DNA from 2 places in the Rhodococcus globerulus genome. Region 1 is predicted to be linked to the other one. Evidence: riboswitches for the same ligand, from Rfam matches in the RefSeq annotation. Region 1 holds a riboswitch; the other holds the start of a gene.

The links. A riboswitch is a leader RNA that binds a small molecule or an ion and turns the genes downstream of it on or off. The one in region 1 is predicted to bind cyclic di-AMP.
Region 2: it holds a riboswitch for cyclic di-AMP, as region 1 does, so the genes downstream of both, KYT97_RS06650 (C40 family peptidase) here and KYT97_RS30155 (transglycosylase family protein) in region 1, are expected to answer to the same signal.

What each region holds. Positions count from the first base shown of each region.
Region 1 covers NZ_CP079698.1:6,588,431-6,604,381, forward strand. The annotation lists gene KYT97_RS30105 (DUF2530 domain-containing protein) at 1-219, shown strand, start outside; gene KYT97_RS30110 (phosphatase PAP2 family protein) at 227-781, opposite strand; gene KYT97_RS30115 (sacsin N-terminal ATP-binding-like domain-containing protein) at 792-3,464, opposite strand; gene KYT97_RS30120 (DUF3027 domain-containing protein) at 3,533-4,345, opposite strand; gene KYT97_RS30125 (glutaminyl-peptide cyclotransferase) at 4,384-5,220, shown strand; gene KYT97_RS30130 (MFS transporter) at 5,292-6,968, shown strand; gene KYT97_RS30135 (DUF2771 domain-containing protein) at 6,971-7,456, shown strand; gene KYT97_RS30140 (cold-shock protein) at 7,524-7,937, opposite strand; gene KYT97_RS30145 (membrane protein) at 8,172-8,399, shown strand; gene KYT97_RS30150 (YccF domain-containing protein) at 8,433-8,822, shown strand; cyclic di-AMP (ydaO/yuaA leader) riboswitch at 9,077-9,296, shown strand; gene KYT97_RS30155 (transglycosylase family protein) at 9,305-9,865, shown strand; gene KYT97_RS30160 (hypothetical protein) at 9,954-10,142, opposite strand; gene KYT97_RS30165 (helicase-associated domain-containing protein) at 10,203-12,527, shown strand; gene KYT97_RS31145 (hypothetical protein) at 12,615-12,740, shown strand; gene KYT97_RS30170 (hypothetical protein) at 12,975-13,139, shown strand; gene KYT97_RS30175 (DNA repair helicase XPB) at 13,356-15,014, shown strand; gene KYT97_RS30180 (amidohydrolase family protein) at 15,115-15,951, shown strand, end outside.
Region 2 covers NZ_CP079698.1:1,492,739-1,508,689, forward strand. The annotation lists gene KYT97_RS06620 (SRPBCC family protein) at 1-187, opposite strand, end outside; gene KYT97_RS06625 (polyketide cyclase / dehydrase and lipid transport) at 267-659, opposite strand; gene KYT97_RS06630 (AMP-dependent synthetase/ligase) at 821-2,632, shown strand; gene KYT97_RS06635 (glycosyltransferase family 4 protein) at 2,702-3,829, opposite strand; gene KYT97_RS06640 (hypothetical protein) at 3,880-5,250, opposite strand; gene KYT97_RS06645 (C40 family peptidase) at 5,320-6,288, opposite strand; gene KYT97_RS06650 (C40 family peptidase) at 6,714-7,289, opposite strand; cyclic di-AMP (ydaO/yuaA leader) riboswitch at 7,304-7,481, opposite strand; gene KYT97_RS06655 (DEDD exonuclease domain-containing protein) at 8,006-9,787, shown strand; gene KYT97_RS06660 (Lrp/AsnC family transcriptional regulator) at 9,828-10,103, shown strand; gene trpD (anthranilate phosphoribosyltransferase) at 10,107-11,198, opposite strand; gene KYT97_RS06670 (hypothetical protein) at 11,308-11,796, opposite strand; gene ctaE (aa3-type cytochrome oxidase subunit III) at 11,925-12,539, shown strand; gene qcrC (cytochrome bc1 complex diheme cytochrome c subunit) at 12,603-13,454, shown strand; gene qcrA (cytochrome bc1 complex Rieske iron-sulfur subunit) at 13,451-14,593, shown strand; gene qcrB (cytochrome bc1 complex cytochrome b subunit) at 14,653-15,951, shown strand, end outside.

The DNA of each region.
Region 1 (15,951 bases):
CGTTTGTCCGCACCGGCGCCGGCTCTCGTCGTCGGCACGCTGGCGTGGGTGGTCGCAACAGCCGTGGTCCTCCTCAGCGGTGATCGCTGGTCGGGAGCACTGCCCATCTGTTACGCCGGGATCGGCGTCGGATTCCTCGGCTACAGCCTCTTCTGGCTCCAACGCCGCGCTGCCCGCCGAGGCCGTCGAGGTGCCCAACAGGGCGCCGGACTGCTCTGAGAAGCGATCAGACCGGCTGTGGTTCGCGGCGGCGCTGTCGCGAGCGAGAGGTTCCCAGGATCCACACACCCGCCCAGATGACACCGAACGCCCACCCTGCCAGGACGTCCGTCATCCAGTGCGCCGCGAGGTAGACGCGGGAAAACCCGACAGCGACGGTGTACAGCGCGAGCGAAACAAGCATCGTGACTCGAACGAGCGACGGCAACGTCAGCCGAACGATCACAGCAGCCACCACCGTCGCAAGAATTGCCGTCATCATGGCGTGCCCGGACGGGAAAGAGTACGAGTCGATCTCGATCAGGCGCTCCGGAACCGGTGGACGGGTTCGCGTGAAAATACGCTTCAACCCACTCATCACCAGCAGTCCGGTCAGCATGGAGCCCGCCACGAGGAGAGCGTCGATGCGCCGACCGCGCATCAACAAGGTGATCGTCAGGACCGTCGAGATGATCCAGGCGGCCAAGGTTCCACCGCTGTCGGTGATGACATCCACCACATCCACAAGCCACGGCGTCCGTTGGTCGACTGCAGAATCAAGTACCCACTGATCGAACGACACTGTTCCCCCCTCATATCCCCTGCGCAGCTGCCCACACACGCATCACGTGATGGATACCGTCACCGTCCACCCACCACGGCACACTCACCGTGGCCTCCACGGCGCCGGTCAACCGGACGGAGAGTTCGTGATGAATCACTACCTCGCCGCCGGGTACTTCCCGTCCGAGCGCCGCAAACATCAGGACCGCGTGCGGCTGCGCCGCCCATGAGCTTCGCACGCCCGTGCTCACGACCTGACCGCCTACGACAGACGATGCCGTCGCGACATCGAGCAAATCCGCCAATGCTTCCGCCGTCTCGAAGCTACCCAGAACAATTCGTTGTGTCGGCAATGCCGGACCGAGCCACGGCCGATCGAGAACCAATGCATCACCGGGGTCGACAAGTTCACCGGACAGCCCACGAACGAAGCTCGGCAAGCTCAACTCGTCCAGATCGAGGACGCGCCGCCGGGAAGCGTCGGCAAGCAAGTGGTGGGTTCGGGCGATGACGGCCGGTGCGGGCATACGCAGTGGATCCGCGAGCCGATCGAGCAACAGCTGAGCCAGTTCCGGATCGTCGACGGTATCGGACGCCAAGACGGAGCTCAGATACTCGCTGCCAGGATGGTCGGCGACATCGAGGAGATCCTCGAACGTGCGATCGTGTGGTGCGCGCAGCAAACCCAGTATCTCGCCGCCCAATTCGGCGTGCGAGCGCAGCCACCACGCCGTGTATCCCCGACGGTCCTCGAGCAGGGTTCTCGTTGCCGGTGACTCCAGCAGCAGGGTCAGCGCATCTGCCCATCGGTTCTCGTCGACCAGGTCGAGGTCACGGACCGCCTCGATGTACTCGGGGTCCTCCCCCAACGTGTCCCACCACTGACCCTCGGAATCGAGATCGTGATCGGGTCCGGACGGCAACTCCTCACGAAAGACGGTGAAACCCCAGCCGACGCCGACGACGCGCAGGGCCTGCTCCCCCACCTGTTCGACAAAGCTCGGCTGCACCGTGCCAAAAGGTGAGTCGTCGACCAGGACAGTCGCCAGTGGTGCGCCGGGCAGGAGCAACTGGTCCGCGGAGCACAGCTCTCCGTCCGAATCCGGTAGCAGCACTTCGCCGATCCATGACGGCGCGGCGCCGGGCGCGACATGCGCGGCGAGCGAAAGAACAGTCGACGCCAATTCCGTTGCTACGGAATCATCTTGGTCGGCAGCATCCTCGATCAGCGCGCGCAACGCCGGGTCGGACAACAGATCCGTCGCCGTGGCGCTCGTTGCGCCCAGACGCGAGAGCAGGGGGTGCGATGCCTGCGGGTGTACAAGCCGGGTCCAGGGCACCGGCGGCACCGAATCGCCGAGTTCGGTACCGAGAACCACCGTTCGCGGACCGGTGACAATTCGTCCGTCCGACAGCGGAACCGGTAGCGTACCAAGCTCTTCCACCGCCAGAGCATCGACGACCAACGGCTCGAGCGCCGCGTACAGCCGGTACCACCACGACGGCTCCTGATCGAGTCCGCTGAGCAGTTCCGCGATGCGCGCCAACCCGATCCGATGTGTCGACACCGCCGCCAAAGCCCGCTCATGGCGAGGTCCGGAAAGTTCGGGAACAACCAATCCGCCGATGACGTCGGTGAGCAATTCCGCCAAATCGTCGGTGAGACCAGGAACAACCGATGCCCGCTGCGGCGCCCGGTCAGGTTCCCCCACAACCGGAAGCCAGGCCTTTTCCTGAAGTACCTTCAGAAGCGCTTCCCGCAGAAGGGAATCCACTTCACTTCGCGCAAAAGCCGGAACGGGCACAAGCGCTGTGCGCTGATCGGCAGGCAACGCACCGACAAAATCCGCATAGCCCTCTGCCAGCGCGGCAATCGACGCGCCTGGCAGTATCCGTCGCCGATCCGGTTGCATTGCAATATCCGCGACGACAAGCGCCGGGACGGACAACTCCTCGTCGGATCGCGTCGGCGCCCGCAGTACGTCTTCGGCGACCGGTGCGACTACTCCGTTTTTCACCGGAACTATCCAGCGGGCCTTGGCGCTCTGGTACTGCCACCACACCTGCGTGCCGATCGAGATTTCGGTCAGCCCGGAGTCCAGTAGACGCTCGGTACGCTCAAAGATTTTGTTGCCCAGCCGAATAGACGTCAAACCCGGTAGCTCGAGGAGCAGATCCACGGCTTCACGTGCCATCCGAGACAACAGGGCGCCGCCGTCGACGTCGTCGCGGAGCGTGAGCACTACCTCCGAATCTGCGCCGGCGCGTGGCGACGCCTCCGACGGCCACACCAGACGCAGGGCCGGCACTCCCGACTCCGGAACCTTCAGACCGGCCTTCTCGATCTCGCTTCGAGTTTCCTTGGCGGAGAATCGAATCGAACCCGAAGTCGACCGCAGCTCGAGCTCGTCACTGACCGACCGAACGGCGGAAAATCCGACGCCGTAGCGCCCGACAACACCATCGGTGGAATCGATCTTGCCCGAAGCACGAAGAGCAGTCAGTGCATGAACACCGTCCTCGTCGAGCGGTCGACCGGTATTGGCAACAGTCAGCACCGAACCGTCGAGATCAACCCACAAGGAACCAGGCGCCCTGGCCCGCAGCGCCGCGTCGGCAGCGTTCTGTGCCAGTTCTGTGAGCAACCTGTCGCGGTAACCCGCTGCAGCCAAATCCGATTCAGTGGCCGCGTCCTCGCGCAGACGCGTCGGCGATTCCGCCCACGCGCGCAGCGTGGCGTCGCGGAGCGCGCCGGTCCCGAACGGATCCCCTACTCGGTGGATACCGAACCCGAATCTTCGGTGCCCGCGGCAGACGTGCTCGACATCTCGACGGCTCCGTCGTCGTAGGCGTCGAAAGCCGGAGAGCCGGCGCCGAGCGGAAGGCTGGTGTCGGAATGCGCGCCGCAGCCGTAACTCGCGTGGACGACGCGGCCGTCAGCGGACAGTTCGTTGCCACACACGCCGAACGCGGCGTGCAACGAACCTGCCAGCGGAAGATAGAAGCCGCACAGCCCACAGGTCGACGGCGCTGCCTTCGCCATGTCGGAGTCTGGTCCGAACTCTCCCTCGGACCATCGCGTAGCCGCGTCGAGCCGGCCCTCGAGGCTCATGACCTTCTTGCGTCCTAAACCCAGTTCCAAGGCGACGTCGTCGACCTCCGGGTCGCCGTTCGCGACGTAGCCGGGAACCAGTCGCGGATCCTGCGCCGGCGGAGCCAGCAGGTCGCCTGGCGACAGGTCTCCGGGACGAATCCGCTGATCCCATGGAAGCCACTCGGGCGCAACCAGTGCGTCCGGTCCGGGCAGCAACGCCAGCTCGCTGATGGTGGCGCGAGTATCGTCTGGACCTGCGGCAACAACAACAGCCCACTGCCACCCGCGGTAGCCGGGAAGGTCTGCTGCAAAACGATGGGTAGCGGCGAATTCATCCTCCGACGTGACGCCGAGGTATGCACCGACTCCGCCTTCGCGCAGCTCGACTACAGCTGCTCGGGCAAGATCGACGGCATCGGCCAGTACGGGGCGCGGCACTGCACGCTCAGGAGAAGTAGCAACACTCACTCCTCCAGTTTGCCGCACCACCACAAGTACGCAACGCACAGGGCTGCGATGCTGGACGGATGAGTAGGTCACGCGCCGGTTTCATCAGCATCGCCTCAGCGCTCGCAGTGATCACATCGGGTGTTGCGGGGTGCTCGACAACGGATGAGGGAACGCCCGATTCCGGGGCCGACAACTTTCCTCGACAGCTCTCCGCCGAGGTGATCGAGGTCTACGACCACGACGGCGGGGCCTTCACCCAGGGGCTCGAGATCGACGGAGACAGACTGTACGAAAGCACCGGGCGCATCGGAGAATCGTGGGTGCGCTCGACGCAGTTCGACGGCACCCCGGTCTCCGGTCCCGATATTGCCCGTGCCGAGTTGCCGCCTCCACTGTTCGGTGAGGGCATCACCGTGATCGGTGACGACCTGTGGCAATTGACGTGGAAGAACGGCGTCGCGATTGTCCGCGACAAGGACACTCTCACCGAGCGCGGCCGATTTCCGCTCACCACCGAGGGCTGGGGGATCTGTGCATTCGAGAATCAGTTGGTCACCAGCGACGGCACGTCGACGCTGATGTTCCGCGATCCGGACACATTTGCGGTCACCGATTCGGTGGAGGTCACTCGCGGCGGTCAGCCGGTCGCAGATCTGAACGAACTGGAATGCGCCGACGACGGAACCATCTACGCAAACGTCTGGCAGACCGACACAATCGTTGCGATCGATCCAGCTGACGGGCACGTGAGCGGCGTGATCGATGCATCACCGCTGCGCAGCCGCCTTGATACCAACGGATCCGCCAACCCGGTCGACGTCCTCAACGGAATCGCCCAGATACCCGGAACCGACCGTTTTCTCCTGACCGGAAAGTATTGGCCACAGATCTTCGAAGTTCGATTTGTCGAGTGATTTCCAACTTTCCCCTCGACTCGTCAGGGGTGTGCGTGGTCGCAGATCACGGACTAGGACAGAATTGAGTGGTGACCGGACCGCGCGAACCCTACGACCCCGATACCCGGCGAATTCCCGACGAATCCGCAGGGCAGACTTTGCATCCCGGTTACGACAATTACCCACCGGCGACGCGGCCGTCGGCGCGTCGCGCGCCGTTACCTCCGCTTCACCCGATCCCCGGCTCCCGTGACGACGCCGGCGATGGCGACGAGGCCAGAAGTTCGGGCTCGAAGAGCAGTTCCGACGCGCCCAAAGCCCCGCCGATGCCCCGCAAGCTCACGGTCACGCGAGTGGCCGCGATGCGCAGCCGGGAACTGACGAACAAGGGCATCGCTACGTTCCAGCGCGCCGCAAAAGCCGACGGCGCGGACAAGTCCGGCCTTACCGCGTTGACGTACGCGGTGATGACCAACAACGCGACCGACGCAGCTCTCGCGGTGGCCTTGGCAAATACCCTGTTCTTTTCCGCTGCCACTGGCGAGGACAAAACGAAGGTCGCGCTCTATCTCCTGATCACCATCGCTCCGTTTGCGGTTATCGCTCCCCTCATCGGACCGATGCTCGACCGATTGCAGCGGGGCCGCCGAATCGCACTGGCGGCGTCGTTCGGACTTCGTACCGTGCTGGCGCTGATCCTCGTGTTCAACTTCGACAGTTGGATTCTGTATCCGGCTGCCCTCGGCATGATGGTGCTCAGTAAATCGTTCTCGGTACTCAAGAGTGCGGTGACTCCACGTGTACTGCCACCGGAAATAGACCTGGTCAGGGTCAATTCTCGGCTCACCGTGTTCGGGTTGATCGGTGGAACCATCGGTGCGGGCGCTGTGGCCGGCGCACTCGCACTCGCCTTCAAATCGCCGGGTGCCCTCTGGTTCGCCGTGGTCGTGACGGTGTTCGGCGCCTACCTGAGCATGCGCATTCCGTCGTGGGTCGAGGTGACCGAAGGCGAAGTTCCCGCCACCATCACCTATCACCCGGACGAACAACACACAGCAGGCGGCGGACGCGCTTCGGGCATCAAGAGCGCAAAAGTGCGTCAGCCGCTCGGACGCGCGGTCATCATCGGGCTGTGGGGCAACGGCACCATTCGCGTTCTCACCGGCTTCCTCACGTTGTACATAGCGTTTGTCGCCAAATCCAAAACGGACCACGAGCCGTTGCAGCAAGCAATGATGCTCGGCCTGGTCGGCGCTGCCGCAGGGCTGGGCAACTTCGGTGGCAATGCTGCCGGTGCGCGACTCAAACTGGGGCGACCGGCCCTCGTCGTCCTTCGGTGCACCGCGTCGGTGTGGATCATCGCCGTCATCGCGGCTTTGACCGACAACTTGCTGACGGCCGCGCTCGCGACACTGATCGCGTCCGCGGCGAGCGCCTTGGCCAAGGTCTCTCTTGACGCGTCGCTGCAGCACGATCTGCCCGAGGAATCTATTGCGTCCGGTTTCGGTAGATCCGAAACCGTCCTCCAGCTCAGTTGGGTGCTGGGCGGGGCGTTGGGCGTTCTGCTGCCTACTGAATACTGGATCGGGTTCACTGTTGTCTCGGTGTTCTTGACGATCGGTCTGCTGCAGACGTTCCTGAGTTACCGAGGCAGCTCACTTCTGCCCGGGCTCGGTGGCAAGCGGCCTGATCTGGCCGAGCAAGAAGTGACCGAAGTGATCTACACCGGCAAATCCGATCGAGGACAAGGAAGTACTCCGCAGTGATCATGCGCGCAAGAACAAAGAAGATCGTGGCAGCGGTCAGTGTCCTGATGGTGGTGGCGCTGGTTGCCTACGTCTCGGTTCTGGTCGTGATCATCAAGAACATCAACGACGAGCCCGATGGGCTCCCGCAGATCACCGCGTACGCGCACGGTCGCACCATCGAGACTCAGCCTGCCGGGTTCTGCACGATCGACCTGTCACAGTGCGCGCAGATCGGCGATGTGTACGAACTCGACGTGCCCGAGGGATACCCGTTGCAGTTGTCGTTGTCGAAGGAAGTCTCGGACGCCGAGTGGGCGATGCTGGCAGTCTACGAAGACGCCGACGGCAATCAGACCGGTGAGCCTCGCTTCTTCAGGGCCGGTGAATCGTTGGCAGTCACCGTCGAAGCCGAACCCGAGAAGCAACTGGTGGGAGTGGAGATCCACCTTGCTGTCGGCGAAGGTAGCGAGCAGGGGCTACTGATCTGGTCGATCAAGACAGCCTGACCGCTGACATACAAAATGCCCTGCACGTCCCGAGAGGAGTGCAGGGCATTTTCTTGTCTCGTACCGATCAGCTGTCGAGCTCACGCGCCACGGCGCGGACAACCTCGGAGATCCGCTGCGCGGTCTTGCGGTCGGGGTACTTGCCGTTGCGCAGGTCAGGCTGAACCTTGGCCTCGAGCAGCGTGATCATGTCTTCGACCATGCCGTGCAGTTCGTCCGGGGTGTGCTTGCGGACAACCGGCTCACGTCGCTGCGCCGATGCGCCGCGCAGCGACGGGGCAGGCTCGAGCACCTTCAGACTCAGCGCCTGCGGACCGCGTCGACCGGCAGCCATACCGAATTCGACTTTCTGGCCAGCTTTCAGACCCTCCACACCTTCGGGAAGGGCAGACGCACGTACATAGACATCCTCCCCCTCCTCCTGCGACAGAAAGCCGAAACCCTTTTCGACGTCGTACCACTTCACCTTGCCGGTTGGCACCGCGTTCACCCGCTCATCACTCGTCTGGGACTTGCGTCCCACTACTTTCGGAAGGCTCGCGTACGAGCCTCGATGGTCCTGCTCACATCACCCCGGACGAAGTAAACGACTCCGGTCGAAGAATGCAAAAGAACGCGCCCCGAACTTGCTTGACGGGACGCGCAGTCGCCTCACAGTCTACCTGTGACGAACCGGTCTCGGCACCCACGTTTGCTGGGCACTACCCTTGTAGATGTGGACACTCAACCGAACCCGAGCACTTCCGGCACCGGAAACGGCTTGTTTCGAGTCGCGATGGGGTTGTTTTTCATCGGGCTCCTCGCGCTCGTCGCGATCTTCGCGATCAACATCTTCAGCGACACACCGCCGGGGTTGGCGCTGTACTTGATCTCCTTGGCGTGTCCGGTCGGTTTTCTGCTGGCCATCGTCTACACCTTGAGGGCGGGTCGTCGCGCCCGCTGATCTCCCGTCACCCCAACCGAAAGGTCACCGACCATGAGACTTCTCCTGAACGTAATCTGGCTGGTCTTCGGTGGATTCTGGTTGGCCTTGGGTTACTTCGCGGCAGGCATCATCTGTTGCATTCTGATCATCACGATCCCCTTCGGTATCGCCGCGTTCCGAATCGGCATCTATGCCCTCTGGCCGTTCGGTAAGACCGTCGTCGACAAGCCGACTGCTGGTGTCGGTTCAATGGTCGGCAACGTCATCTGGGTGATCATCGCCGGTATCTGGCTGGCGATCGGCCACATTGTCACGGCGGTGGCAATGGCAATCACGATCATCGGCATCCCCTTGGCCGTCGCGAACCTGAAGATGATTCCGATCTCGCTGATGCCTTTGGGCAAGGAGATCGTCGACGTCAATCGCGTGAACTACGCATAGCTTCCAATCCCCCACCGATAACGGTGTGACCTTCATCACATTACGGGTGGATAACGGAATAGCCACAAGAGAACCTTCGCTGCGGAATCCTTCACTACCTGGGAAGAGTCCCCTGCGCTTTCGCGGCGGGTTTGTATCCCATTCGGCGCGCCGCGTTATCAAATGGTGACATGAGCGGTGAGAGCCGTTACCGTGAATTCCGGCCGGGAAACTCCGGCCACCTCCGGCCCGCCGCGCCAAACCTTGTCCCGCGGGTACCGGAACTTCCCACTTTCGAGCATTCCAGGGACAAGGACGGGGGACCCAAAGTCCTCTGTGAGAGCAGAAATGTTCTCCACCTGACACCGGTTCGACAAGCAACACATTCGAACCTTGGGGTGAAGCCAGACCCTTTCCAGCCAGGAAAGGCGAGGCCGGGCAACCTCTCAGCCCGAACCCGACAGCTGACCTCGCAGGCGCGTGTGGAGAGGAAATTCACGATCATGAGCGGACGCCATCGCAAGCCCACCACCGCAGGCCGCACTGTCGCCAAGGTCGCCGTCACCGGCGCCATCATGGGTGTAGCAGGAATCGCAGCCACAGGTACCGCCAGCGCTGCCCCCGATTCCGACTGGGATCGCCTCGCACAGTGCGAAGCGGGCGGCAACTGGGCCATCAACACCGGCAACGGCTACCAGGGCGGATTGCAGTTCTCCCCCAGCACGTGGAACGCACACGGCGGCGGCGAGTACGCAGCCACCGCAAACAACGCCACTCGCGAGCAGCAGATCGTTGTTGCCGAGCGCGTCCTGGCCAACCAGGGATGGGGCGCTTGGCCGTCCTGCTCCTCGAGCCTCGGCCTGAGCAGCGGCGCAACGCAGCGGTCCGCTCCGGCCACGACGCCGGCCGCACCCGCCGCACCGGCACAGCAGGTCGCTCAGACCGTCGCACATCCGGTCTCCGACGCAATCGATCAGGCCATTGCATTCGCCGAGGCCAACGGCATCGTCGTCGATCCCCAGATCCTTGCAGCAGCAGACACCGCGAAGTCTTTCCTGAAGTAGGACTGCGAACTGCGCGTTCCGCTCGAACGCACCCAGCTACGAAGAAGGCCCGCACCGATTCGGTGCGGGCCTTCTTCGCGTAGTGGATCTAGCGATTGATGACGGTGTACGGATGGATGTAAGGAAGTGACTCCACCGGTAACGGGAAGGTGGTGTCCTCGCCGAACGGTGAAAGTCCACCGGAGCGGGTCGATGACAATTCGGTCACTGCGTGATCTCCGTCTGCAGTTTCCGGCCATCCTGGATCTACATAGTGCTGCTTCGAATTGTTGGCCACGAAGCCATTTTGACAGGACTCCGTTACGCCGTACATACCAGGTCTCTAATCTGATACCTGATGACCGAAATACGTGGCACCCAGGCGGGCACTTCCGGAGCCGACAGTTTGACCGAATGGCTGTCGGCGCGCACTGACGCCGAGCTGACGGAACTACTGCGTTTGCGGCCGGATCTCGCTGTGCCGCCGCCGAGCACGATGGTGGTGCTCAGTGGACGCGCACAGCAACGCGCGTCGGTCGGTAGAGCAGCCGACGAGCTGGACACACTGGACTTCGGACTTCTCGAACTGCTGGCGCTCGCCGGCGCCGAGGAAACCCCCATGACGCGCGCGGAATTGAACGACGCGCTCGCTGCCCGCGCCCTCACCGGTAAGGGCAAGGTCACCAAGAAGGCAGTCGATGCCTCGCTTGCGAAGGTGCGGGCCTATGCGCTCATCTGGGGCACGGATCCGATCAGCATCGTCCCCGCTGCCATCGACACCATCCCTTGGCGACTGGGCCGCGCCCTCGAGCCCGCCGAGTCCATGTCGGAAGCCGAGATCACCGCGGCGCTCAATTCGCTCGGCGAACGTGAACGCGGTCTGCTCGAGACGCTGGCCAACTCGAGCCCCATCGGCCGAACCCGCGACGCGGCTCCGGAAACGCCAGCAGATCGTCCTGTGCAGAAACTCTTGGCGGCCGGCCTGCTCCGGTGGTTGGACGAGCAGACGGTGGAGTTGCCGGCGACGGTACGTCAGGTTATCCGCGGCGAACCGGTCTTCGATCCGACAACGCTCACCGCGCCGGTGATCACCGGCGACAAACTCAAACCTGCCGACGTCAATGCGGCGGCCGCGGGCGAAGCCCTCGAGTTGGTTCGCCAGAGCGAAAACGTGATCGCCGTTCTCGGGGCCGCACCTGCCCCGGCGTTGCGCGCCGGTGGACTCGGAGTGCGTGAACTACGACGTATCGCGAAGGCCGCGGACCTCGACGAGAGTCGGCTCAATCTTGTGGTCGAACTCCTCGCCGCCGCCGGATTGATTGCCAGCGACACCCCCGACCCCGCCCCGGCGTCCGACACCGCGGACGACTACTGGACCCCGACGATAACGGTCGACGGTTGGCTCAACGCGACCACGGCCCGCAAATGGGAGGTCTTGGCGTCGGCGTGGATCGATGTCCCCCGAGTCCCCTGGATGATCGGAATGCGCGATCCGTCCGACAAGCCGATCGCCGCGCTGGCGGAGGAGGGCCGCGCACCGTCTGCACCGAGAGACCGGGCGTCGATTCTCGGACTCTTGGCCGAACTCGACAGTGGGCAGAGCGCCTCGCCCGCCGAGGTGAGCCGTTCACTTGCGTGGCGTCATCCCCGACGGAGCGGCCGGCTTCGGACATTTGCAGTCGAAAACACACTTGCGGAGGCGTCGGCTCTCGGATTGGTGGCGCGGGGCGCACTGAGTTCACCTGGGCGGGCGATGCTGCACGGCGGCGACGCCGAAGCCGAAATGGCGGCGGCGCTGCCGAAGCCGATCGACTACATCCTGGTTCAGGCCGACCTGACGTTGGTCGCACCCGGCCCGCTGGTACCTGACCTGCTCGAGCAGGTGACCTTGGTAGCCGATATCGAATCGGCCGGTGCGGCGTCGATGTACCGCATAAGCGAGAGCAGTATCCGCCGAGCACTTGATGCCGGATTGACGGCGACGGAACTGCAGACGATGTTCAGCACGAAGTCCAAAACTCCGGTACCACAATCGCTTTCGTACCTCATCGACGACGTTGCACGCCGGCACGGCCGGTTGCGGGCGGGCGTGGCCGCGTCGTTCATCCGATGCGAGGACGCATCCCTCTTGGCCGAGGTTCTCGCTTCCCCCGTCGCGGAGCCCTTGGCCTTGCGCGCCCTCGCCCCCACGGTGGCGGTGTCCCAGGCACCGCTGCGGGAAGTTCTGGCCGAACTTCGCGCTGCCGGCTTTGCGCCCGCAGGCGAGGATTCGTCGGGTGCCCTCGTCGATCTGCGCCCGCGCGGGGCTCGAATCCCGAACCGTCGCTTGCGGCACGCCACCCGAACGCCGTCGAGTCCGTCGCCGGAACAGCTCGACGCACTGGTGCGAACAATGCGAGCCGGCGACCGCGCTGCCACACCCGGCCGGGGCGGGGTTCGCGCCGACGGATCGCGGGAAAGCAATGCCGCCGCCATCGCGCTGCTCTCGTCCGCAGCCCGCGAGGGAAAGAGCGTCAACATCGGCTACGTCGACGCTCAGGGGGTGGCCACGCATCGCATCGTCGATCCGGTCAGCGTGGGCGGCGGGCAGTTGGACGCATTCGATCCGGCGAGTGGCGCAGTGCGCCGATTCACCTTGCACCGCATCACCTCCGTCAGCCCTGTCGAGTCCGGAAAAAAGTGATCGGAAAAATGCAACTGGCTTTTTTCTGTAAATGAAGTATGGTCGAGGTCAGTTTGTGATTGCCACTTCGAAAAATGAGGAGCGACAATGGCTGACAAGGCGCCGGGTAAGAACATGAAAAAGCCCGCCCAGTCGATCAAGGAACGCCGCGCAGAAAAGCGTGAAAAAGCAGCGGATTCTTCGGAATTGATTCGCAAGAGAAAGCGGAGCTGACGGAAAATACTTTCGTTCTTCTCTCGAGAAGTTTTCATCATGCAAGCCGAGACCGATGCACTCGACTACCTTCACGAGACGTTCGACCAGTTCAGGTCCAGTAGCAGAGGCACAGATCCACGGTCCCGCGGATATGTTGCCGGGATGACACTGGCCGCGGTCTGCGTCCTCGACGAACACGCTCGTCGACCCGGAATTTTGTTATCGGGTCGTTCGTAAAACAAAGGACCCACCGTGAAAAGAACAATCCATGCGCTTGATCGCATTCAAACCAGACTCGAATCAGAACTTGATTCAACTCCCGGTGACAGCGAAAAGAATATCGGTTATCGCTCCGGAATTTCCGAAGCGATAACTCACGTCATGGAAATGCGAAAGTCTGCGGTGGCGCAGAAATAAAAAGTTTCCGCGTCTCCGAAATACGGGGTCAGGAATAGCCGTCAACTGTGCCACGTTGACGTAGGGGTGCCCAAGTGTGGGCACCCCTGTTTGCGTTGTGTATTGCCCGTCACTTGGCGTATTCACCGCGATGGCAGGACAATGGCAGGGTTGCCGCGACACTGCTGCATTCGCTACACGGCTGCACCATCGCATTCGCTACACCAGGAGGACTTCGTGACCGACGGACCGTTGATCGTCCAATCCGACAAGACGCTGCTGTTGGAGGTCGATCACGAGCGCGCCGGCGATGCCAGACAGGCAATCGCACCCTTTGCCGAGCTCGAACGGGCCCCCGAACACGTCCACACGTATCGCATCACGCCCCTGGCCTTGTGGAATGCCCGTGCCGCCGGACACGACGCCGAGCAGGTAGTCGACGCACTGGTCTCGTTCTCGCGGTTCGCCGTCCCGCAGCCCCTGCTGGTCGACATCGTCGACACCATGGCCAGGTACGGACGCTTGCAGTTGGTCAAGAGTCCGGTTCACGGCCTCATCCTGGTCAGCCTCGACCGCGCAGTGCTCACCGAAGTGATGCGGCACAAGAAGATCTCACCGATGCTCGGCGAGAAGGTCGACGACGACACCGTGATCGTGCACCCGAGTGAGCGCGGTCGCCTCAAGCAGATGCTACTCAAGATCGGCTGGCCGGCCGAGGATCTCGCCGGTTACGTAGACGGCGAAGCGCACCCGATCGATCTCGCTTTCGAAGAGGGCCATTGGGAACTGCGTGACTACCAGCAGATGGCGGCGGATTCGTTCTGGGCCGGCGGCTCGGGCGTCGTCGTGCTGCCGTGTGGCGCCGGTAAGACGATGGTGGGCGCGGCAGCCATGGCAAAGGCCAAGGCCACCACACTCATCCTCGTCACCAATACCGTTGCCGGTCGTCAGTGGAAGCGTGAGCTCATCGCCCGCACGTCGTTGACCGAGGAAGAAATCGGCGAATATTCCGGTGAGCGCAAGGAAATTCGACCCGTCACGATCGCGACGTATCAGGTGATCACGCGTCGTACCAAGGGTGAGTACAAGCACCTCGAACTATTCGACTCTCGCGACTGGGGCTTGGTGATCTACGACGAGGTTCATCTGCTGCCCGCGCCGGTGTTCCGCATGACTGCCGATCTTCAGTCGCGTCGTCGCCTCGGCCTCACAGCAACATTGGTCCGCGAGGACGGCCGCGAGGGCGACGTATTCTCGCTCATCGGCCCCAAGCGTTACGACGCTCCGTGGAAGGACATCGAGGCGCAGGGTTGGATCGCGCCGGCCGATTGCGTCGAGGTGCGAGTGACGATGACGGACGCCGAACGCATGTCCTACGCGGTGGCGGAACCGGAGGAGCGCTACAAACTGTGCTCGACGGCGCACACCAAAATTGCTGTCGTGAAGTCGATTCTGGCCAAGCATCCGAATTCGCCGACCTTGGTGATCGGTGCGTATCTCGATCAGCTCGACGAACTCGGTGAAGCCCTGAACGCACCGGTGATCAAGGGATCGACCAAGAACAAGGAACGCGAGATCCTGTTCGATCAGTTCCGTAACGGCGAGATCCAGACGCTGGTGGTGAGCAAGGTCGCGAACTTCTCGATCGACCTTCCGGAGGCGTCTGTCGCCGTTCAGGTTTCGGGAACCTTCGGATCGAGGCAGGAAGAAGCTCAGCGACTCGGGCGCCTCCTGCGACCCAAGCACGACGGCGGTCAGGCGCACTTCTATTCGGTGGTTTCCCGCGACACGCTCGATGCCGAGTACGCGGCACACCGTCAGCGGTTCCTCGCCGAACAGGGCTACGCGTATCGAATCACCGACGCGGACGACCTGTTGGGCCCAGCCATCGGTTGAACACATTTCTATAACAAGTTTCACTAATTAGCTGGACGGACGTCCATATCGCGATAGCGTGCTCCCTGTCACACTTGTGCCTATCGGGGAGTCGCGCATGTTGCGCTCGGTTACACGTTCACGCGGTCGTCTCGGCGCCGCAGTTGCGCTTCTGACAGCGTCGCTGCTGTCGGCAATCGGAGTGGTTGCCACCACCGGCGTCAGTTCGGCGACTCCGGTCGCCCCAGGTACAACGGTGTATCAGCTTGCGAACGGCTGCTACGCACTACAGGGTGCCGACAGTGCGTTCGTGAACCGGGACGGAAGCGGCTACCGCAGCGGCGGAACAACCGTCGACGACGCCGAATCATTCAGGCTCCATGCGGCGCAACTCGGCCGGTTCATGTTCTACGGCACCGACGGATCGATGCTTGCCCATGACGGCGCCGGCGGCGTCGTGGCAACGCCAATCGCGACCCCGTCGACGGACTGGACAGTGATGTCGAGCGGCGACACATTTGTTCTCACTGCAACCACAAACGGTCGAGCGTTGGTCAGCCACGATTCCACCCTGTCGCTGACCGAACCCGGCGGCGCACCGGAAGCCGCCTCCTTTGCCCTGATCCCCCGCACCGGATGCGCCGATTTCCCGGAAGCCGAAGTGAACGCTACTGGTACGCCGTCGGAGATAGGCCCGGGCGGCGAGGTCACCGGATTCATCGACACGCACGTGCATATGAACGCGTCCGAGTTCATGGGCGGAAATCTGCACTGCGGTAAGCCTTTTGATCCCCAAGGCGTCACCGCCGCGCTGGTCGACTGCCCGGACCATCAACCCAACGGCATGCCCGCGCTGCTCGAAAACGTTCTCTCCTTCGGTGATCCCTTCGCAACCCACAACACCGCCGGGTGGCCCACTTTCCCCGATTGGCCGGCTCACGATTCCCTGACTCACGAG
Region 2 (15,951 bases), 1.6 Mb from region 1:
CCTTCACCATCCCGGCATCGAGGACGAACCGCACCCGGTTCGCGCGGCCGTTGCCGCCAACTTCCAGAACCTCGACGGACTTGGCCGCCGCAACCCACGCGGGGTACTCCTCGAAATCGGCGATCACGGCCATGACGGCGTCAGGCTGAGCGTCGATGCTGATCAACCCCTTGGTTTTCTCGGCCATCCGACTACTCTTCCTTCCCTCGAAACTTCATGGTCCCCGTAATTCTCCCCGAACACGGGCCTGAAAACTTCCTGCCACGTCACACAGATTCGGGCGCCACACCTGCCGGGCGCCCCGCTTCCAGTTCGCGCTTGAGTTCAAAGGACATGACCTTGCCGTCGACGCGCCGTGCGCGATTCATGGCGGCCAGGTCGAGATCAGCCAGGCCTGACGGCGACACACCCACTGGTTCCGCGTGCAGGAAGTAGTGAACGATGGCGCCGTCCATGACCGGTTCGAGCCACACCTCCATGGTGCCGACGAGACTGCCGGACACGCCCCACCGGAAGCCTGCGGGACCGCGGTCCTCGCGCACCTCGAGCTGGAGATCTCGCCACCACCGGCGCCACTGCGCACGCGAAGACAACAGTTCGGCGACACGCTCGGGCGGTGCCGCGATGAAAGTCTGGTCTGCGACCTGAATGCTGCTCACGACAGTTAGCTTCACATATCGCGTCGACGAGTGAGCGAACGGTGCCACACCACTGCGAAACGGACAGACTGTAAGCCGGGCCACAACTATGCCGGACGTGCGACTACAGTGAATAGCGTCAAACCCTACTCGTCAGTATTTCGCAGTGTCGGAGGTATTTTGTGCCTGAATACAGCGCACCCCAGACGTTCACGATTCCCGAGGATGCCTCTGCGGTCGACTCGGTGTTCACATTCGCGAAGACGAAGCCCGCGGCCGTCGTCTACAAGCGAAAGGTCGGCTCCGCATGGGTCGACGTCACTGCCGGCGAGTTCGCCGCCCAGGTAACCGCAGTTGCCAAGGGTCTGATCGCGATCGGCGTCAAGCAGGGTGATCGCGTCGGGCTGATGTCCGCGACTCGCTACGAGTGGCCACTGATCGACTACGCGATCTGGGCCGCAGGCGGCGTGACCGTTCCGATCTACGAAACATCCGCCGCTGAGCAGGTTCGCTGGATTCTCGAGGATTCCGAAGCCATCGACCTCGTTGTCGAGAACGACGTCCACGCAGCCACCGTCAAGGACGTCGCAGAAGCGTCGCCGTCGCTGCGCACCGTCTACCAGATCGAGGCCCCCGCAGGCGGACGCGGCGCCGTCGAGGAACTCTCTGCCCTGGGCGCCGACATTTCCGACGACGAGGTCCAGACGCGCGTCAACGCTCTGAAGGCCTCCGATCCCGCAACCCTGATCTACACCTCCGGCACTACGGGCCGCCCCAAGGGCTGCCAACTGACACACTCCAACCTCATTGCAGAGTCGAAGGGCATCCTCGACTCCAACCTCGGCGATCTGCTCAAGACGCCAGGCGTGCGCACGCTGATGTTCCTGCCCCTCGCTCACGTCCTGGCGCGCGCGGTCAGCATCGCCTCGTTCGACGCCGGCGCCACCCTCGGGCACACCAGCGACATTCCGAACCTCGTCCCCACCTTCGGCGAATTCAAGCCCGACTTCATCCTGTCGGTACCGCGAGTGTTCGAGAAGGTCTACAACAGCGCCCGCGCAAAGGCCCACGGCGAGGGCAAGGGCAAAATCTTCGACGCGGCCGCGGAGACCGCTGTCGCGTGGAGCGAGGCCAAGGACAAGGGTGGCGCCGGTATCGTCCTCAAGGCCAAGCACGCGTTGTTCGACAAACTCGTCTACTCCAAGCTGCGGGCAGCCCTCGGCGGACAGTGCCAGCTCGCCATTTCCGGTGGCGCCCCGCTCGGCGCGCGGCTCGGCCACTTCTTCCGCGGCATCGGAGTCACGATTTACGAGGGTTACGGCCTCACCGAAACCACCGCCGCATTTGCCGTCAACACCATCGGCTCCCAGAAGGTCGGAACCGTCGGAAAACCGTTGGCCGGCAACTCTGTTCGCATCGCCGACGACGGTGAGATCCTACTCTCCGGACCCGTGGTCTTCACCGGATACTGGCGCAACGAGAAGGCAACCGCCGAATCGATCGAGAACGGCTGGTTCCACACCGGCGACCTCGGAACCGTCGACGCGGACGGGTTCATCACGATCACCGGGCGCAAGAAGGAAATCATTGTCACGGCAGGCGGAAAGAACGTCTCCCCTGCCCAGCTCGAGGACGCATTGCGCGCACATCCGCTCATCAGCCAGGCAATCGTCGTGGGCGATCAGAAGCCGTTCATCGGCGCACTGATCACCATCGACGCCGAAGCTTTGCCCGCCTGGAACGAGCGCAACAACAAGGCAGCCGGCACCACCGCGGCTGATCTGGTCAGCGACGGCGAACTTGTCGGCGATATCCAGGACGCGATCGACGAGGCCAACAAGCTGGTCTCCCATGCCGAGGCAATCAAGAAGTTCAAGATCCTGCCGGTCGACTTCTCCGAGGACACAGGCGAACTCACCCCGACGATGAAGCTCAAGCGCAACGTCGTCCACGCCAGCTTTGCCGCGGAGATCGAGATGATCTACGCGAAGTAACACCGCGCACACCTGTGGCCGCCATACCTTGGAAAAGGTATGGCGGCCACAGTGCTTGATGCTCGGGGCTCAGCCGAGCAGCGCCTGCAACTTCGACGCGAGCGTGTCCCACTTCCAATCGGTCGCCACCCAGTCGCGACCGGCGGCGCCCATTGCGGCAGCTCGATCACGGTCGGACAGGATCTCGATCACCGAGGCGGCAACGTCGTCAACCGACGTACCGTCGACCACTAGCCCGGTCTTGTTCTGCTGCACCGTTTCCGGGGCACCGCCACTGCGACCCGCGATCACGGGAACACCCGTTGCCGACGCCTCGAGGTACACGATCCCGAGACCTTCGACGTCGAGTCCTGCACCGCGGGTGCGGCACGGCATCGCAAAAACATCGGCGATGGTGTGATGGGCAGCCAATTCCGCCGCCGGGACGGTGCCCGTGAACACGACGTGATCGTCCATCCCCGTCTTGTGGGCGAGCTCACGCAGTTTCTCGTCGTACGGCCCACCCCCGACGATGACAAGTACAGCGCCGTCGATGCTCGCACGGATAGTCGGCAGTGCCTTGATCAGCATGTCCTGTCCCTTGCGCGGCACCAGCCGTGACAGGCAGAGAATTGTCGGGCGCTCCCCCAGCCCGTACCGTGCCCGCAATTCTGCGCGAGCAGCCGAATCAGGATGGAAGACAGACGTATCCACTCCCGACGGCAGATGCTCCAGCGCAGCCTGCGGCCCGAAAGCCGCCGCGAACCGGCTTCGGGTGTATTTGCTGACGAAGGTAACCGTATCCGTGTTTTCACCGATTGTCCGCAACGACTGCCGCGCACCGGGAATCATCGACCAACCCACTTCGTGACCGTGAGTACTCGCGATCACCCGCGACGCACCTGCCCGGCGGACCACCGGCGCCAACAACGCAAGGGGCGCCGCCGCGCCGAACCACACGGACTCGCAGTCATGCTTCTTGACCAGTTTCGCGGCCCGTCTGGCGACAAACGGAGTCGGAAGCATCAATGTCGTGGGATGCCTCACGACCTCGAAAGGTTGAGCGGCATCGAACTTCTTGTGCGAATCACCGCGCCACCGCGGCGCATAGACAACCAACTTGTCGGCCGGAAGATGCTTCGCGAACGTATGTAGATACGACTGGATTCCGCCCGGTCGGGGCGGAAAATCATTGGTCACCAAAAGGGTCCGGCGCATTCGTCCACCGTAAAGCACGAGCCGATCAACCCACGCTGCGGTGCAGCCAATCAACGCAGTGTGCGGTGCAGCCAATCCACCCAGCCGTCGCGCAGGTCGTCGATACTCACACCAAGTACCTCGACGATGCGCCGGTTGATCTCCTCCGGTGTCGACGGCCCCACAGCCAAGGCGCGGAATAGTTCCGTCAGCTCGGACTCGCCGAAACGATCCGCAATATAAGCATTTATCGACCACGCCGATTCGTACGCAAGGGAACTCACCACCGGCACGCCCCCGAACTGTGAATCCTCGGGAAACTCCGACGGCACGTCACCGGACCGAACAGCGGCCGCAAGTGTCGGCGCAATCTCCCGCGCCGCCCGCCCGGAGCCACGGTTGCCGGCATACTCCGCGTACCCTTCGAGCACCCACATGGGCGACCCGTCCCGGGTCTGGGATCGCGCCGCGATATGCATCATCTCGTGGCGAAGCACCGCCTGCCGCGTCGTCGAAGTCAAGCGTGATGCGGCGGCCGGCGAGAATATGATGCGCTGCCCACTCACGTCACTGGCACCGTCGCGCACCGTATCCGCCACCGACACAGCCGCTATGGACGATCCGTCGTGCTGCGAACCGACCATCGCCGTGAATTCCTCGGGCGAACCGGCGACCATCACGACTGCCCGCTCGGACCAACCGTCGCCCCACAACTGCGTCGTATTCTTCACAGCGCCGTCGAGGTCGGCGGCCAACGCGTCAACGAATGCCTGCTGGCCCGGGTGCCCGACGACTATCGAATCCTCGGCCGCGTTGGTCGAAACCGCGAGTGGGCCGAAATCCCATGGACCGTGCCACGAGTCGACGCTCAACTGCGAACCGGTCGAGCCGCTGCCCAGCACGTCGACAATCGAACCGTCAGCGAATACGAACCACGAACCGTCACGTTCCGCAAAAGTCATCAAGACAGTCTTACGCGTCGGCGCCGCATCCACACCGTCGAGTGTATAACGCAGGTTCACCTGAGCGCCCCACAATGTGACGCCGTCGGGCGACCCCGTTCGGGCAGCCTCGACAAGTGTTCCCGGCGAAACCTCGTACGCCCAATCCGAAAAACTCAGTGCACCGGCAGCCGTGGCGCGCCGAATCTCTGCGTCGAGCAACCCCGGGGCGGCGGCAGCATCTACGAACTGCGCCAGCGATGTCGGATCGTCGGACATCTGAGCGCGTGCCCACGAATCGAGGAGCGCTTGAACCTCGCTGACACGCGCAACATCCGCTTCCGCAGCGGACTGCTGGGACGAGCCCGGAGCGTCAGTCAGGACAACGGTGAGTCCGAGGATCACCACAACGGCACACCCGAGCGCAATGAGAGCTGGGTACTCCCAGCGGCGCTTACGGTTCGTCCCGGCTGCGGGGGACGTCATGGGGTCACTCGACACGATGCCGAGTGTAGGAGACGGAGGGGACCCCCAGTCGCAGCGGCCGAGCCACTTGTGACGATGCGCTGGTCAGTAACGGCGAGCAGTCGAGAACTGCATCCCTGCCATCGACTCGACCTTCACCGGTACGCCGAACGTCGACGCGTGGAGGATATTGCCATCGCCTGCGTAGATACCGACATGCGAGTTGTCGCTGTAGAACGTGACGATGTCGCCCGGCTGCAACTGGTCACGGGATATCGGCGTACCACCCGCTGCCTGCGCCTGGCTGGACCGCGGCAGTGTTTTACCGATTTGTTTGTACGACCACACGACGAGCCCGGAGCAATCGAACTCGTTGGGCCCGGTAGCTCCCCAGACGTACGGGTCGCCGATGCGGGTCAAACCAGCCTGTAGTGCCGCGGTGCCCGACCCTGGAGTCAGATTAGCCAGTATTTTGCTGGCGTCGACGCCCTCTGGAAATGTCGACCCACTCAATTGCACGCGTTCGGCTTCGGTCAGATCGTCGAACGCCTTGGTCACCTCGGCAACCTGAGCCTGAAGTTCGCTCTGCTTGCGCTGCAGATCGTCGCTCAGCGCCTTCGCCTGATCAGCCGCAACCCGTGCAGCATCCGCGGATTGTTGCGACGAGTCCGCTGCTTGGCGAGCGTCGAGCGTCGCTTCGTTGAACTGGCGGACCTGCACCGCCGCGTCGTTGGAGATGACATCGAGTGCAGACATCTGATCGAGCAGCTGCTGCGGTGAATCGCTGACCATCAAGGCAAAGAGCCGATTGGTCCGCGCGCCCTGATAATTGGCCGTAGCAATTCGATTCACAGCCGGCGCAACCTCGGCGACCTTGGCCTTTGCCACGTCGTAGCGTCCCTGATCCTCGACAAGTCGAGCTTCAGCGTCGAGCTGCACGGACGTCTTTGCATCGAGATCGATCTGCGCGTTGTGCAAAGCCTCGTTGGTCTGCTCGGACACTCGGGCGAGTTCGCCGAGCTTCTCGAGCGCCTCGGTGGGATTCGTGATCACCGGGTCGGCGGCCGCCGGCATCGATGGCAACGCGACAAGCCCAACTGCCAATACGCCTGTTGTGAGCGCGATGCGGACCCGGCTGTACTTTCTCGATGAAAACGATCTAGATGAAACCACGGAACGCGACTCTCCGTCTCAGTTTTTGTGATGCCTGCCGATGCCCGTCAGGATCTGTTAGCTGGATGTCAACTACCCACACTACCTGCCGGCGGCACCTAATGTCTCGATAAGGTTACGGAATGGCATACGTTTGTGTCTACTCGTCGGTAGGTGTAACGGGAGCGAAGCGAGTGTGAACCCCTCGGAACGCCCGGAACTCACCCGGATAAACAGATGTGGGCCTCGAATCAGTTGATTCGAGGCCCACATCTGCACAGAGTGGAACTGCCCCTTTTCCAGTGGATCAGGTCGACCTTCACAGGTACCCGATCAGTGACACCGGATCAGAAGCGGCGAGCACCGTCGTACGGCATGGACGACACGGGTGCCAGCTTCACGGGCTGACCCGCGGTCGAAGCATGGATGACATTTCCGTTGCCCGCGTAGATACCCGAGTGCGATCCGCCGTAGAAGGAGATGACGTCGCCGACACGGAGATCGGACTGCGCAACTGCGACACCGGCTGCAGCCTGGTCGTAGCTCGTGCGGGGGATGTTGAGGCCGGCCTGCTTGTAAGCCCACTGGATCAGACCGGAGCAGTCGAACGCGTCCGGGCCTGCCGCGCCGTACACGTACGGGGCGCCCAGCTTGCTCTCTGCGGCGCGAACAGCCTGCTCACCAAGGGTGGAGATGGGAGCGGCGGGTGCAGCCTGTGCAATCGGCGCAAACGCGGGGTTGTCCGTGACACCGGGGATAACGGGAAGTTCGGGGATCGAGACGCCCGGGATGTCGAACGTACCGACACCGGGGATGGTGATGGGGTCTGCCGAGGCAGGCGCAGCGGTTGTAGCAAAGGCTCCGGCTGCAAGTGCGCCGGCGACAACCAGTGTTGCCGAACGCTTCAAACTTTGTGACGCCACTTAAGGGGTGCTCCATTTCTTCCATTCGTCCGCCGACCGAGTTAGCTGACGGGTTCGGGCTGGGAAGATCAGCCCTACCCGCGTGGTCCGTAGCGATGACGCTTGCTACGCCCCAGGCGGGATTCACCCCAGTGAAACTTGGGTTCCCGGTTCGGGTTCCTCGCGGAGATCCCGATTAGGCGGTTCCTGACGAAGCCGGTCCTTTGTGGCCCGGCAAGACTTCGTTAGGTCTCAGGAAGATTACGAAATGATCGCGGCGATGTCGACCGCATCGCCAATTTCGCGTGCGATTCATCCGAATTTCCGCGCAGTCGCGCTCGATACGCCAAAACGGTCACAGCGGGATAACGATACGTCCGGTTTCCGTAACGTCGTGAACCATTTCTCGTGAGTCGACCCGATTCGATCCGGCCCGGCAATCCGTGACTTACCCCAGATCAGCACCAGTTACGTACCGGTAGGCCCCTTTTCACCCGAGGTGGATTACGAGTCGGCACACGCCAGGCAACGCAGCCAGATCCACTCCACCCGAGTGCGACACCGAAGGCGCCGACACACCTCGAAAATCGCCCAACTGTGACGCTCGTCTCTTTTAGGTCACGGGCGACCAAATGCCGGGGTGCGTGCGATGCCCGTTAGTCCCGAATTCAACTTCTCTTGGTCCTTGCGCCGAAGCGACCGATTCCTGTCGGCCCCTCCCTCTACTGTCTTGCGCTGTGAGTCAAGCCGACGCTGTCAAGGCCGCCGTTGACGCCGATCCGGATATCGGCCGTCAACTGTCGTTCGACGAGCTGGACACTCCGCTCAGCGAGACGACGTTTGTAGTCGTCGACCTCGAGACCACCGGCGGAAGCGCGGACAACGATTCGATAACCGAGATCGGTGCCGTCAAGATTCGCGGTGGCCAGGTGCTCGGCGAGATGGCAACTCTGGTCGATCCCGGGCGGTCGATCCCGCCGTACATCGTCGAACTGACCGGCATCACCGATGCCATGCTGATCAACGCTCCGCGCATCGATCGCGTTCTACCCGCGTTCCTCGAGTTCGCGAAGGGTTCCGTACTCGTTGCCCACAACGCGCCCTTCGACATCGGATTCCTCAAGGCGGCAGCTTCCCGCACGGCCCGGCCTTGGCCACCGTTCCAGGTTCTCTGCACCGTCAAACTCGCCAGGCGTGTCCTGACCCGCGACGAAGCACCCTCGGTCAAGCTCTCTGCGCTCGCGCATCTGTTCCGCGTCTCCACCCAACCGACGCACCGAGCGCTCGACGACGCCAGAGCCACCGTCGACGTGCTCCACGGCCTGATAGATCGGGTCGGCAACCAAGGCGTACACAGTTACAGCGAGCTGATCGACTATCTCCCCAACATCTCGGCTCATCAACGCGCCAAACGCTCCTTCGCCGCAGACCTCCCCCGAAGGCCGGGCGTCTACCTCTTTCGCGGCCCGTCCGACGAAGCGCTGTACATAGGGACGGCAGTGGACCTGCGCCGCCGCGTCCGGGGCTACTTCACCGGTTCCGAGACGCGTGGGCGCATGAAGGAGATGGTGGCCCTTGCCACCCGGGTCGATCATGTGGAGTGTGCTCACGCCCTGGAGGCCGGAGTACGCGAACTCCGACTCCTCGTGGCACACACTCCGCCGTACAACCGCCGCTCCAAGTTTCCCAAACGCGGATGGTGGATCGTTCTCACAGACGAGGCCTTCCCCCGGCTATCCGTGGTGCGTAGCCCGACGCCGCACTCGATCGGACCGTTCACGTCCCGCGCGAGCGCGCAGGAGATTGCAGAGACCGTGTGCGAGTTCACCGGGCTGCGTACCTGCACCAAGCGGATACCTCTTGGCGCCGTGCACGGGCCTGCCTGCCCCGCACGCGAACTGGGCTCGTGCCCGGCAGCCCGAGATGACACCGCGGAGCGCTATGCGGTGTCAGTCGCCGACGTTCGGGAGTTCTTCGCCGGCGTGCACGACATGCCGCTTCAACGAATGAAAGCGCGCATCGAGCAACTCGCTGCCACCGCACTGTTCGAGAACGCGGCCAGACTGCGCGACCGAACTGCCGCAGTTGCAGTAGCAGTACGACGCACTCAAAAGCTCGCCGCCGTCGCCGCCATCGATCAGTTGGTACTGGCGCGCCCCGCGCCGGAAGGCGGCTGGGAATTAGCCGTGATCCGCGCCGGCAGGCTCGCCTCCGCCGGCCTTGCCCGAGCCGGGACTCACCCGATGCCCGTGGTCGACGCCCTCGTCGCATCGGCCGAAACCGCACTTCCCGACAACACACCGCTGCGCGGAGCGCCCCCGGAAGAACTGGCGCTCGTCGTCCGCTGGCTCGGATCGGACGGAATCAGGATCGTCTCCGCCACATCGGGCTACACCGAGCCGGCGTGCGGCGCGGGGCGGTGGGAAGACTGGTGCCACCTCGCCAAGGTTGGAAACGAATCCGAGCGTGCAGAGAACCATCGTGATGCCTGGAATGGGCGCGGCGACGCGAGGACATAAGCTCGACCACAGCACAGCACCGCGCAACCAGAGGAGCGACATGATCAATGCGATCGTCATGATTCACGCCGAATCGGCCCGAATCCCGGAGACTGCTCAGGCCGTCGCCGACATCCCCGGAGTCAGCGAGGTGTACTCCTGCGCAGGCGACGTCGACCTGATCGCGGTAGTCCGGGTCCGTGACCACGCCCAGATCGCAGAGGTCATCACCGGCCGGATCAACAAGGTTCCCGGAGTGACGCGAACCGCCACTCACATTGCGTTCCAGTCCTTCTCCAGCGCCGACGTCGAAGCTGGGTTCTCGCTCGGCGAATGACTCTCAGGCGCCTTCGGTCAGCGCGGTGGTGAGCGACGCCCACCTCCGCAGCAGTTCCGCAGCTGCGCCGCTGTCGATTGCGACAGCGGCCGAGGCCATTCCCGCGGCAATCGCACCTTCCAGGTCGTCACCGACTCCGTTGAAGGCCGCGATCGCCGCGCCCGCGTTGAGTAGCACCGCGTCCCGGACGGGGCCAGGCTGACCGGACAGCAGGGTGCGCGCGACCTGAGCGTTCACGTCCGCGTCGCCGCCTCGCAATTCGTCCAGTGGTACCCGAGCGATGCCCAGATCTCGCGGATCCAGTGTGACGGTTCGAACCGCTCCGTCGGCAACGATGTACACCGTCGACGTCGTGGATGTCGTCAGTTCGTCGAGTCCGTCGTCGCCGCGAACGACCAATGCCGAATTACCGCGCTGCGCAAGAACTCCCGCAACAACGGAGATCAGCTTCGGGAAGGCACACCCGATCAATCCGGCACGCGGTCGTGCTGGATTCGTCAAGGGACCGAGCACGTTGAAGGCCGTCGGGATGCCGATTTCCTTCCGTGGCACTGCCGCAAATCGCAGTGCCGGGTGAAATACGGGCGCAAAGCAGAAACCGATGCCGACCTCGTCTACGCACCGAGCCACGTCTTCCGGGCCCAGATTGATCCGAACACCGAGAGCCTCGAGCACATCGGCGCCGCCACTCTTCGACGATGCTGCCCGGTTGCCGTGCTTGACCACTCGAATTCCCGAGGCTGCCACCACAATCGAAGCCATGGTCGAGATGTTGACAGTGTTGGAGCGGTCGCCGCCGGTTCCGACGATGTCGACCACATCGGAATCGACCGGCACCGCCTTAGCGTGTTCGAGCATGGCGTCGGCAAGGCCCTGCAACTCTGCGGGTGTCTCGCCCTTCATCTTCAAACCGACACCAAAAGCGGCGATCTGCGCCGAACTTGCGTTGTCGGACATGATTTCGCTCATCGCCCAACGGGAATCGTCGCTCGACAAATCGGAACCATCGGTGAGCTGACCGAGAATCATCGGCCAGGACCGCACGACACCGCTCGAATCGGAGTTCACAGCGTTGGTTGCGTCGGTGCCGGCCATCTACTTCGGTCCCCTATGTTCAGTCGAAATGTTCAGTCGAATCAAATCGCGATGTATCTGACATACGTAGCGTAGTCAGTCACCGTGCGGCAGTCGCGAATCGGTCCGCTCACACTGATCGCCGGCCCTTGCCCGGGCCTGACTGCGCCGCATCCCCCGGCTGCAGCGCGTCCCATCCCGCGACGGACCCACCCAACCGTTGAGCCAAACCTGCCATCCGCGATCGCTCCTGCGAGCAGTGCAGCGCGTCCAGAAGCTGGACGCGTTCGAACACCACACGAACCACACCGTTGCCATCGCTCGACGCGCTATCCGCGGCTGTCACCGAGCGCCGATATCCGTCCTGAGCGACGATCGACTCGGCCTCTCCGAGTGACGCCTCCGGAAGGTCGAGATGGTGGCGCAGCACTGCCTCCGAATCCGGTCGCCAACGAGGCGGCGCGGAGGCCCCGCGCTCCAAAGCGGTCGAGCACGATTCCACGTCGTCGAAACCTTCGGCGACGATCTCGAGGTCGGCTCTCGACGGATCCAGCGGAGGCGAAACTTTTCTGCTGAAAATTCTCAGGTACCAACGTCTACTCTGGTGTGTAGCTGCCATCGCGTCAGCATATTCAAAGTGTCGCCACCTGCGCGTACGCCGACCGAAATCGCGAACTCGAGCCTTACGACGCGCCGATGACGGACCCGAGTGGCCGTCTCTTACGACGAAGCGTCATACTTCTGTCTGTGACGAGCGCAGTAGGGACTTCAGGATCGGCAATCACCCAACGCGTGCACTCGCTGAACCGGCCGAATATGGTCAGCGTTGGCACCATCGTGTGGTTGTCCAGTGAGCTCATGTTTTTCGCAGGGCTCTTCGCCATGTACTTCGTGGCACGGGCGCAGGCACCGGAGGGCAATTGGCCGCCGGAGCCTACCGAATTGAACCTTTATTTGGCTGTACCGGTGACGTTGGTGCTGATCGCATCCTCATTCACCTGCCAGATGGGCGTGTTCGCGGCCGAGCGGGGCGACGTCTTCGGACTTCGACGTTGGTACACCATCACTTTGGTCATGGGGGCGTTCTTCGTCGCCGGCCAGGGCTACGAGTACTACCACCTCGTGCATGAGGGCACCACAATCGCCAGCAGTGTCTACGGCTCGGTGTTCTACATGACCACCGGTTTCCACGGCATGCACGTCATCGGCGGTCTCATCGCCTTCGTTTTCTTGATCGCACGCACCCGAGTCAGCAAGTTCACGCCGGCTCAGGCAACCGCAGCGATCGTCGTTTCGTATTACTGGCACTTCGTTGACATCGTGTGGATCGCGCTGTTCGCAACGATTTATTTCATCCGTTAATCAGCTGAACGCCACAGGCAGCCCCTGACGTCCAGTCCGTCCCGACATACCAAAGGGATACAGATGAGTTCATCCCCCCCTCCCACATCCGATACAACAGCGACCGCCGCGAAGACGCGTCGCCAGCGGAAGATCCGCCGGCGTGTCACCGGAGCGCTCGTACTGATGATGGGATTGATCAGCGCAGGTTTCCTCGCCTCGGCACTGACACCCGCTCCGCAGGTCGCTACTGCAAGCGACGATTCAGCCGCGCTTATCCGTGAAGGCAAGCAGTTGTACGACACGTCGTGCATCACGTGCCACGGAGCCAACCTTCAGGGTGTCGCGGACCGCGGTCCCAGCCTGATCGGTGTCGGCGAGGCGGCAGTGTACTTCCAGGTTTCGACCGGTCGTATGCCTGCAGCACGCAACGAGGCACAGGCTCAGCGCAAGGACCCCAAGTTCGACGCTGCACAGACCGATGCCCTGGGTGCTTTCATCCAGGCCAACGGTGGCGGCCCGACGCTCATTCGTGACGAGAACGGCGAAATCGCTCAGTCCTCGCTTCGCGGTGGCGACATCGGCCGAGGCAGCGAACTGTTCCGCCTGAACTGCGCGTCTTGCCACAACTTCACCGGCCGCGGTGGCGCACTGTCCTCGGGCAAGTACGCACCGGTCCTGGACCCCGCCAACGAGCAGCAGATCTATGCCGCTATGGTCACCGGCCCCCAGAACATGCCGAAGTTCTCCGATCGTCAGCTCTCGATCGAGGAAAAGAAAGACATCATCGCCTACGTGAAGTCGTCCGGAGAGGCCAAGAACCCCGGTGGTTACGGTCTCGGCGGCATCGGTCCGGCCTCTGAAGGTCTCTTCATGTGGGCCGCCGGAATCGTCGCTGTCGTTGGTGCAGCATTGTGGATCGGAGCAAGGTCATGAGCGACGCTGGCCAGCAGGGCGGCGATACGCCAAAGAAGTACACGGATGAGGAACTCGAAGCGATGACTCGCGACGAGTTGGTCACCCTCGGCACCAATCTCGACGGCGTCGACGTTGTCTACCGTCGCGACCGCTGGGCCGTCGAAGGCACCAAGGCAGAGAAGCGCGCCGAGCGCAATGTTGCGTTCTGGTTCGGCCTCGCCGGCGTCTCGGCGATCGCATTCATCGCGATCTACTTGTTCTGGCCCTGGCAGTACGCCGGCGCCGGTGACGAGAACTACGGCAAGTACAGCCTGTACACACCGTTGATCGGTCTGACCATGGGTCTCGCGATCCTCGGTGTCGGAATCGGTGCGGTCCAGTTCACCAAGAAGTTCATCCCCGAAGAGGTGTCCATCCAGGACCGCCACGACGGTGGATCCGCTGAGGTTGACCGCCGGACGATCGTCGCCGAACTCAGTGACACGTTGGAGACGTCCACCTTCCCCCGCCGCAAGGCCATCAAGCGCAGCTTGATGTTCGGTGGTGGCGCACTCGGCGTCATGATGATCATGCCTCTCGGCGGCCTCATCAAGAACCCGTGGGCCAAGGGCGACGAGTCTCCGCTCTGGGTGTCCGGCTGGACCCCGAACTACCCCGGCGAGACCATCTACCTTCGTCGTGACACCGGACGCCCCGAGGACATCGTTCTCGTCCGCCCGGAGGACCTCGACGCCGGCTCCATGGAAACGGTCTTCCCGTTCCGTGAATCCGATCGTGGTGACGAGCACGCGTTGCTCGCTGCGCTGCGCGGTATCCGCAACTCGGTCATGCTCATCCGTCTGCGTACGGAAGACACCGAGCGGGTCACCAAGCGCAAGGGCCAGGAGAGCTTCAACTACGGCGATTACTTCGCCTACTCGAAGATCTGCACGCACCTTGGTTGCCCCACCTCGCTCTACGAACAGCAGAGCAACCGTATTCTCTGCCCCTGCCACCAGTCGCAGTTCGATGCACTGCAGTACGGCAAGCCGATTTTCGGTCCCGCTGCTCGCGCACTTCCGCAGTTGCCTATTACAGTGAACGAAGAGGGCTTCCTAGTCGCCGACGGTGACTTCATCGAAGCACTCGGCCCGGCATTTTGGGAGCGTCGACCGTGACCACAACCACCACAAAACCGACAAAGATCGCCGCTGCTGCAGCAGGTCAAGCGGAGGCGATGGACTCGCGCTACCACCTCGCAGCGGGTATGCGTCGTCAGATCAACAAGGTCTTCCCGACGCACTGGTCCTTCATGCTCGGCGAGATCGCGCTGTACAGCTTCCTGATCCTGCTCATCTCAGGTGTGTTCCTGACGCTGTTCTTCGATCCGTCGATGGCGCACGTCACCTACCAGGGCGCATACCAGCCTCTTCGTGGTGTGACGATGTCACGCGCATACGAGACCACCCTGAACATCTCGTTCGAGGTTCGCGGCGGTCTCTTCGTACGCCAGATTCACCACTGGGCCGCATTGATGTTCGCCGCGTCGATCATCGTGCACCTCGCACGTATCTTCTTCACCGGTGCGTTCCGACGCCCGCGTGAAGCTAACTGGGTCATCGGCTGCTTGCTGCTGGTCCTGGCGATGTTCGAAGGCTTCTTCGGTTACACCATTCCTGACGACCTGCTCTCCGGCACCGGCCTCCGCGCCGCGTTCGGTGGTATCACGATGAGTATCCCGGTGGTAGGCACCTGGATGCACTGGATGATCTTCGACGGTGACTTCCCCGGCGACCTCATCATCCCGCGTCTCTACGTCGCTCACGTGTTGCTCTTCCCTGGCATCATCCTCGCGCTGATCGCCGGCCACCTCGCGCTGGTCTGGTACCAGAAGCACACGCAGTTCCCCGGCCCCGGCCGTACCGAAGAGAACGTCGTCGGCGTTCGTATTCTTCCGGTCTTCGCCATGAAGGGTGGCGCATTCTTCGCCATCACGTTCGGCGTGCTTGCACTGCTCGGTGGTCTGTTCCAGATCAACCCCGTGTGGAACATCGGTCCGTACAACCCATCTCAGGTCTCCGCTGGTTCTCAGCCTGACATTTACATGATGTGGACGGACGGACTCGCACGACTGTGGCCCGCCTGGGAGATCTACCTGTTCGACCGGTACACGATCCCCGCAGTGTTTGCCGTCGCCCTGATCATGGGCCTCGTCTTCGCCATGCTGTTCGCGTACCCGTGGATCGAGAAGCGCCTCACCGGAGACGACGCTCACCACAACATCCTGCAGCGTCCCCGCGACGTTCCGGTTCGTACCGCAATCGGTGCAATGGCTATCGCGTTCTACGCGGTCCTGACGATCTCGTGCATCAACGACATCATCGCGTACCACCTGCATATCTCGTTGAACGCAATGACGTGGATCGGCCGCATCGGCATGATCGTGCTTCCGCCGCTCGCGTACTTCGTGACGTACCGCTTCTGCATCGGCTTGCAGCGCAGTGACCGTGCAGTGCTCGAGCACGGTATCGAAACC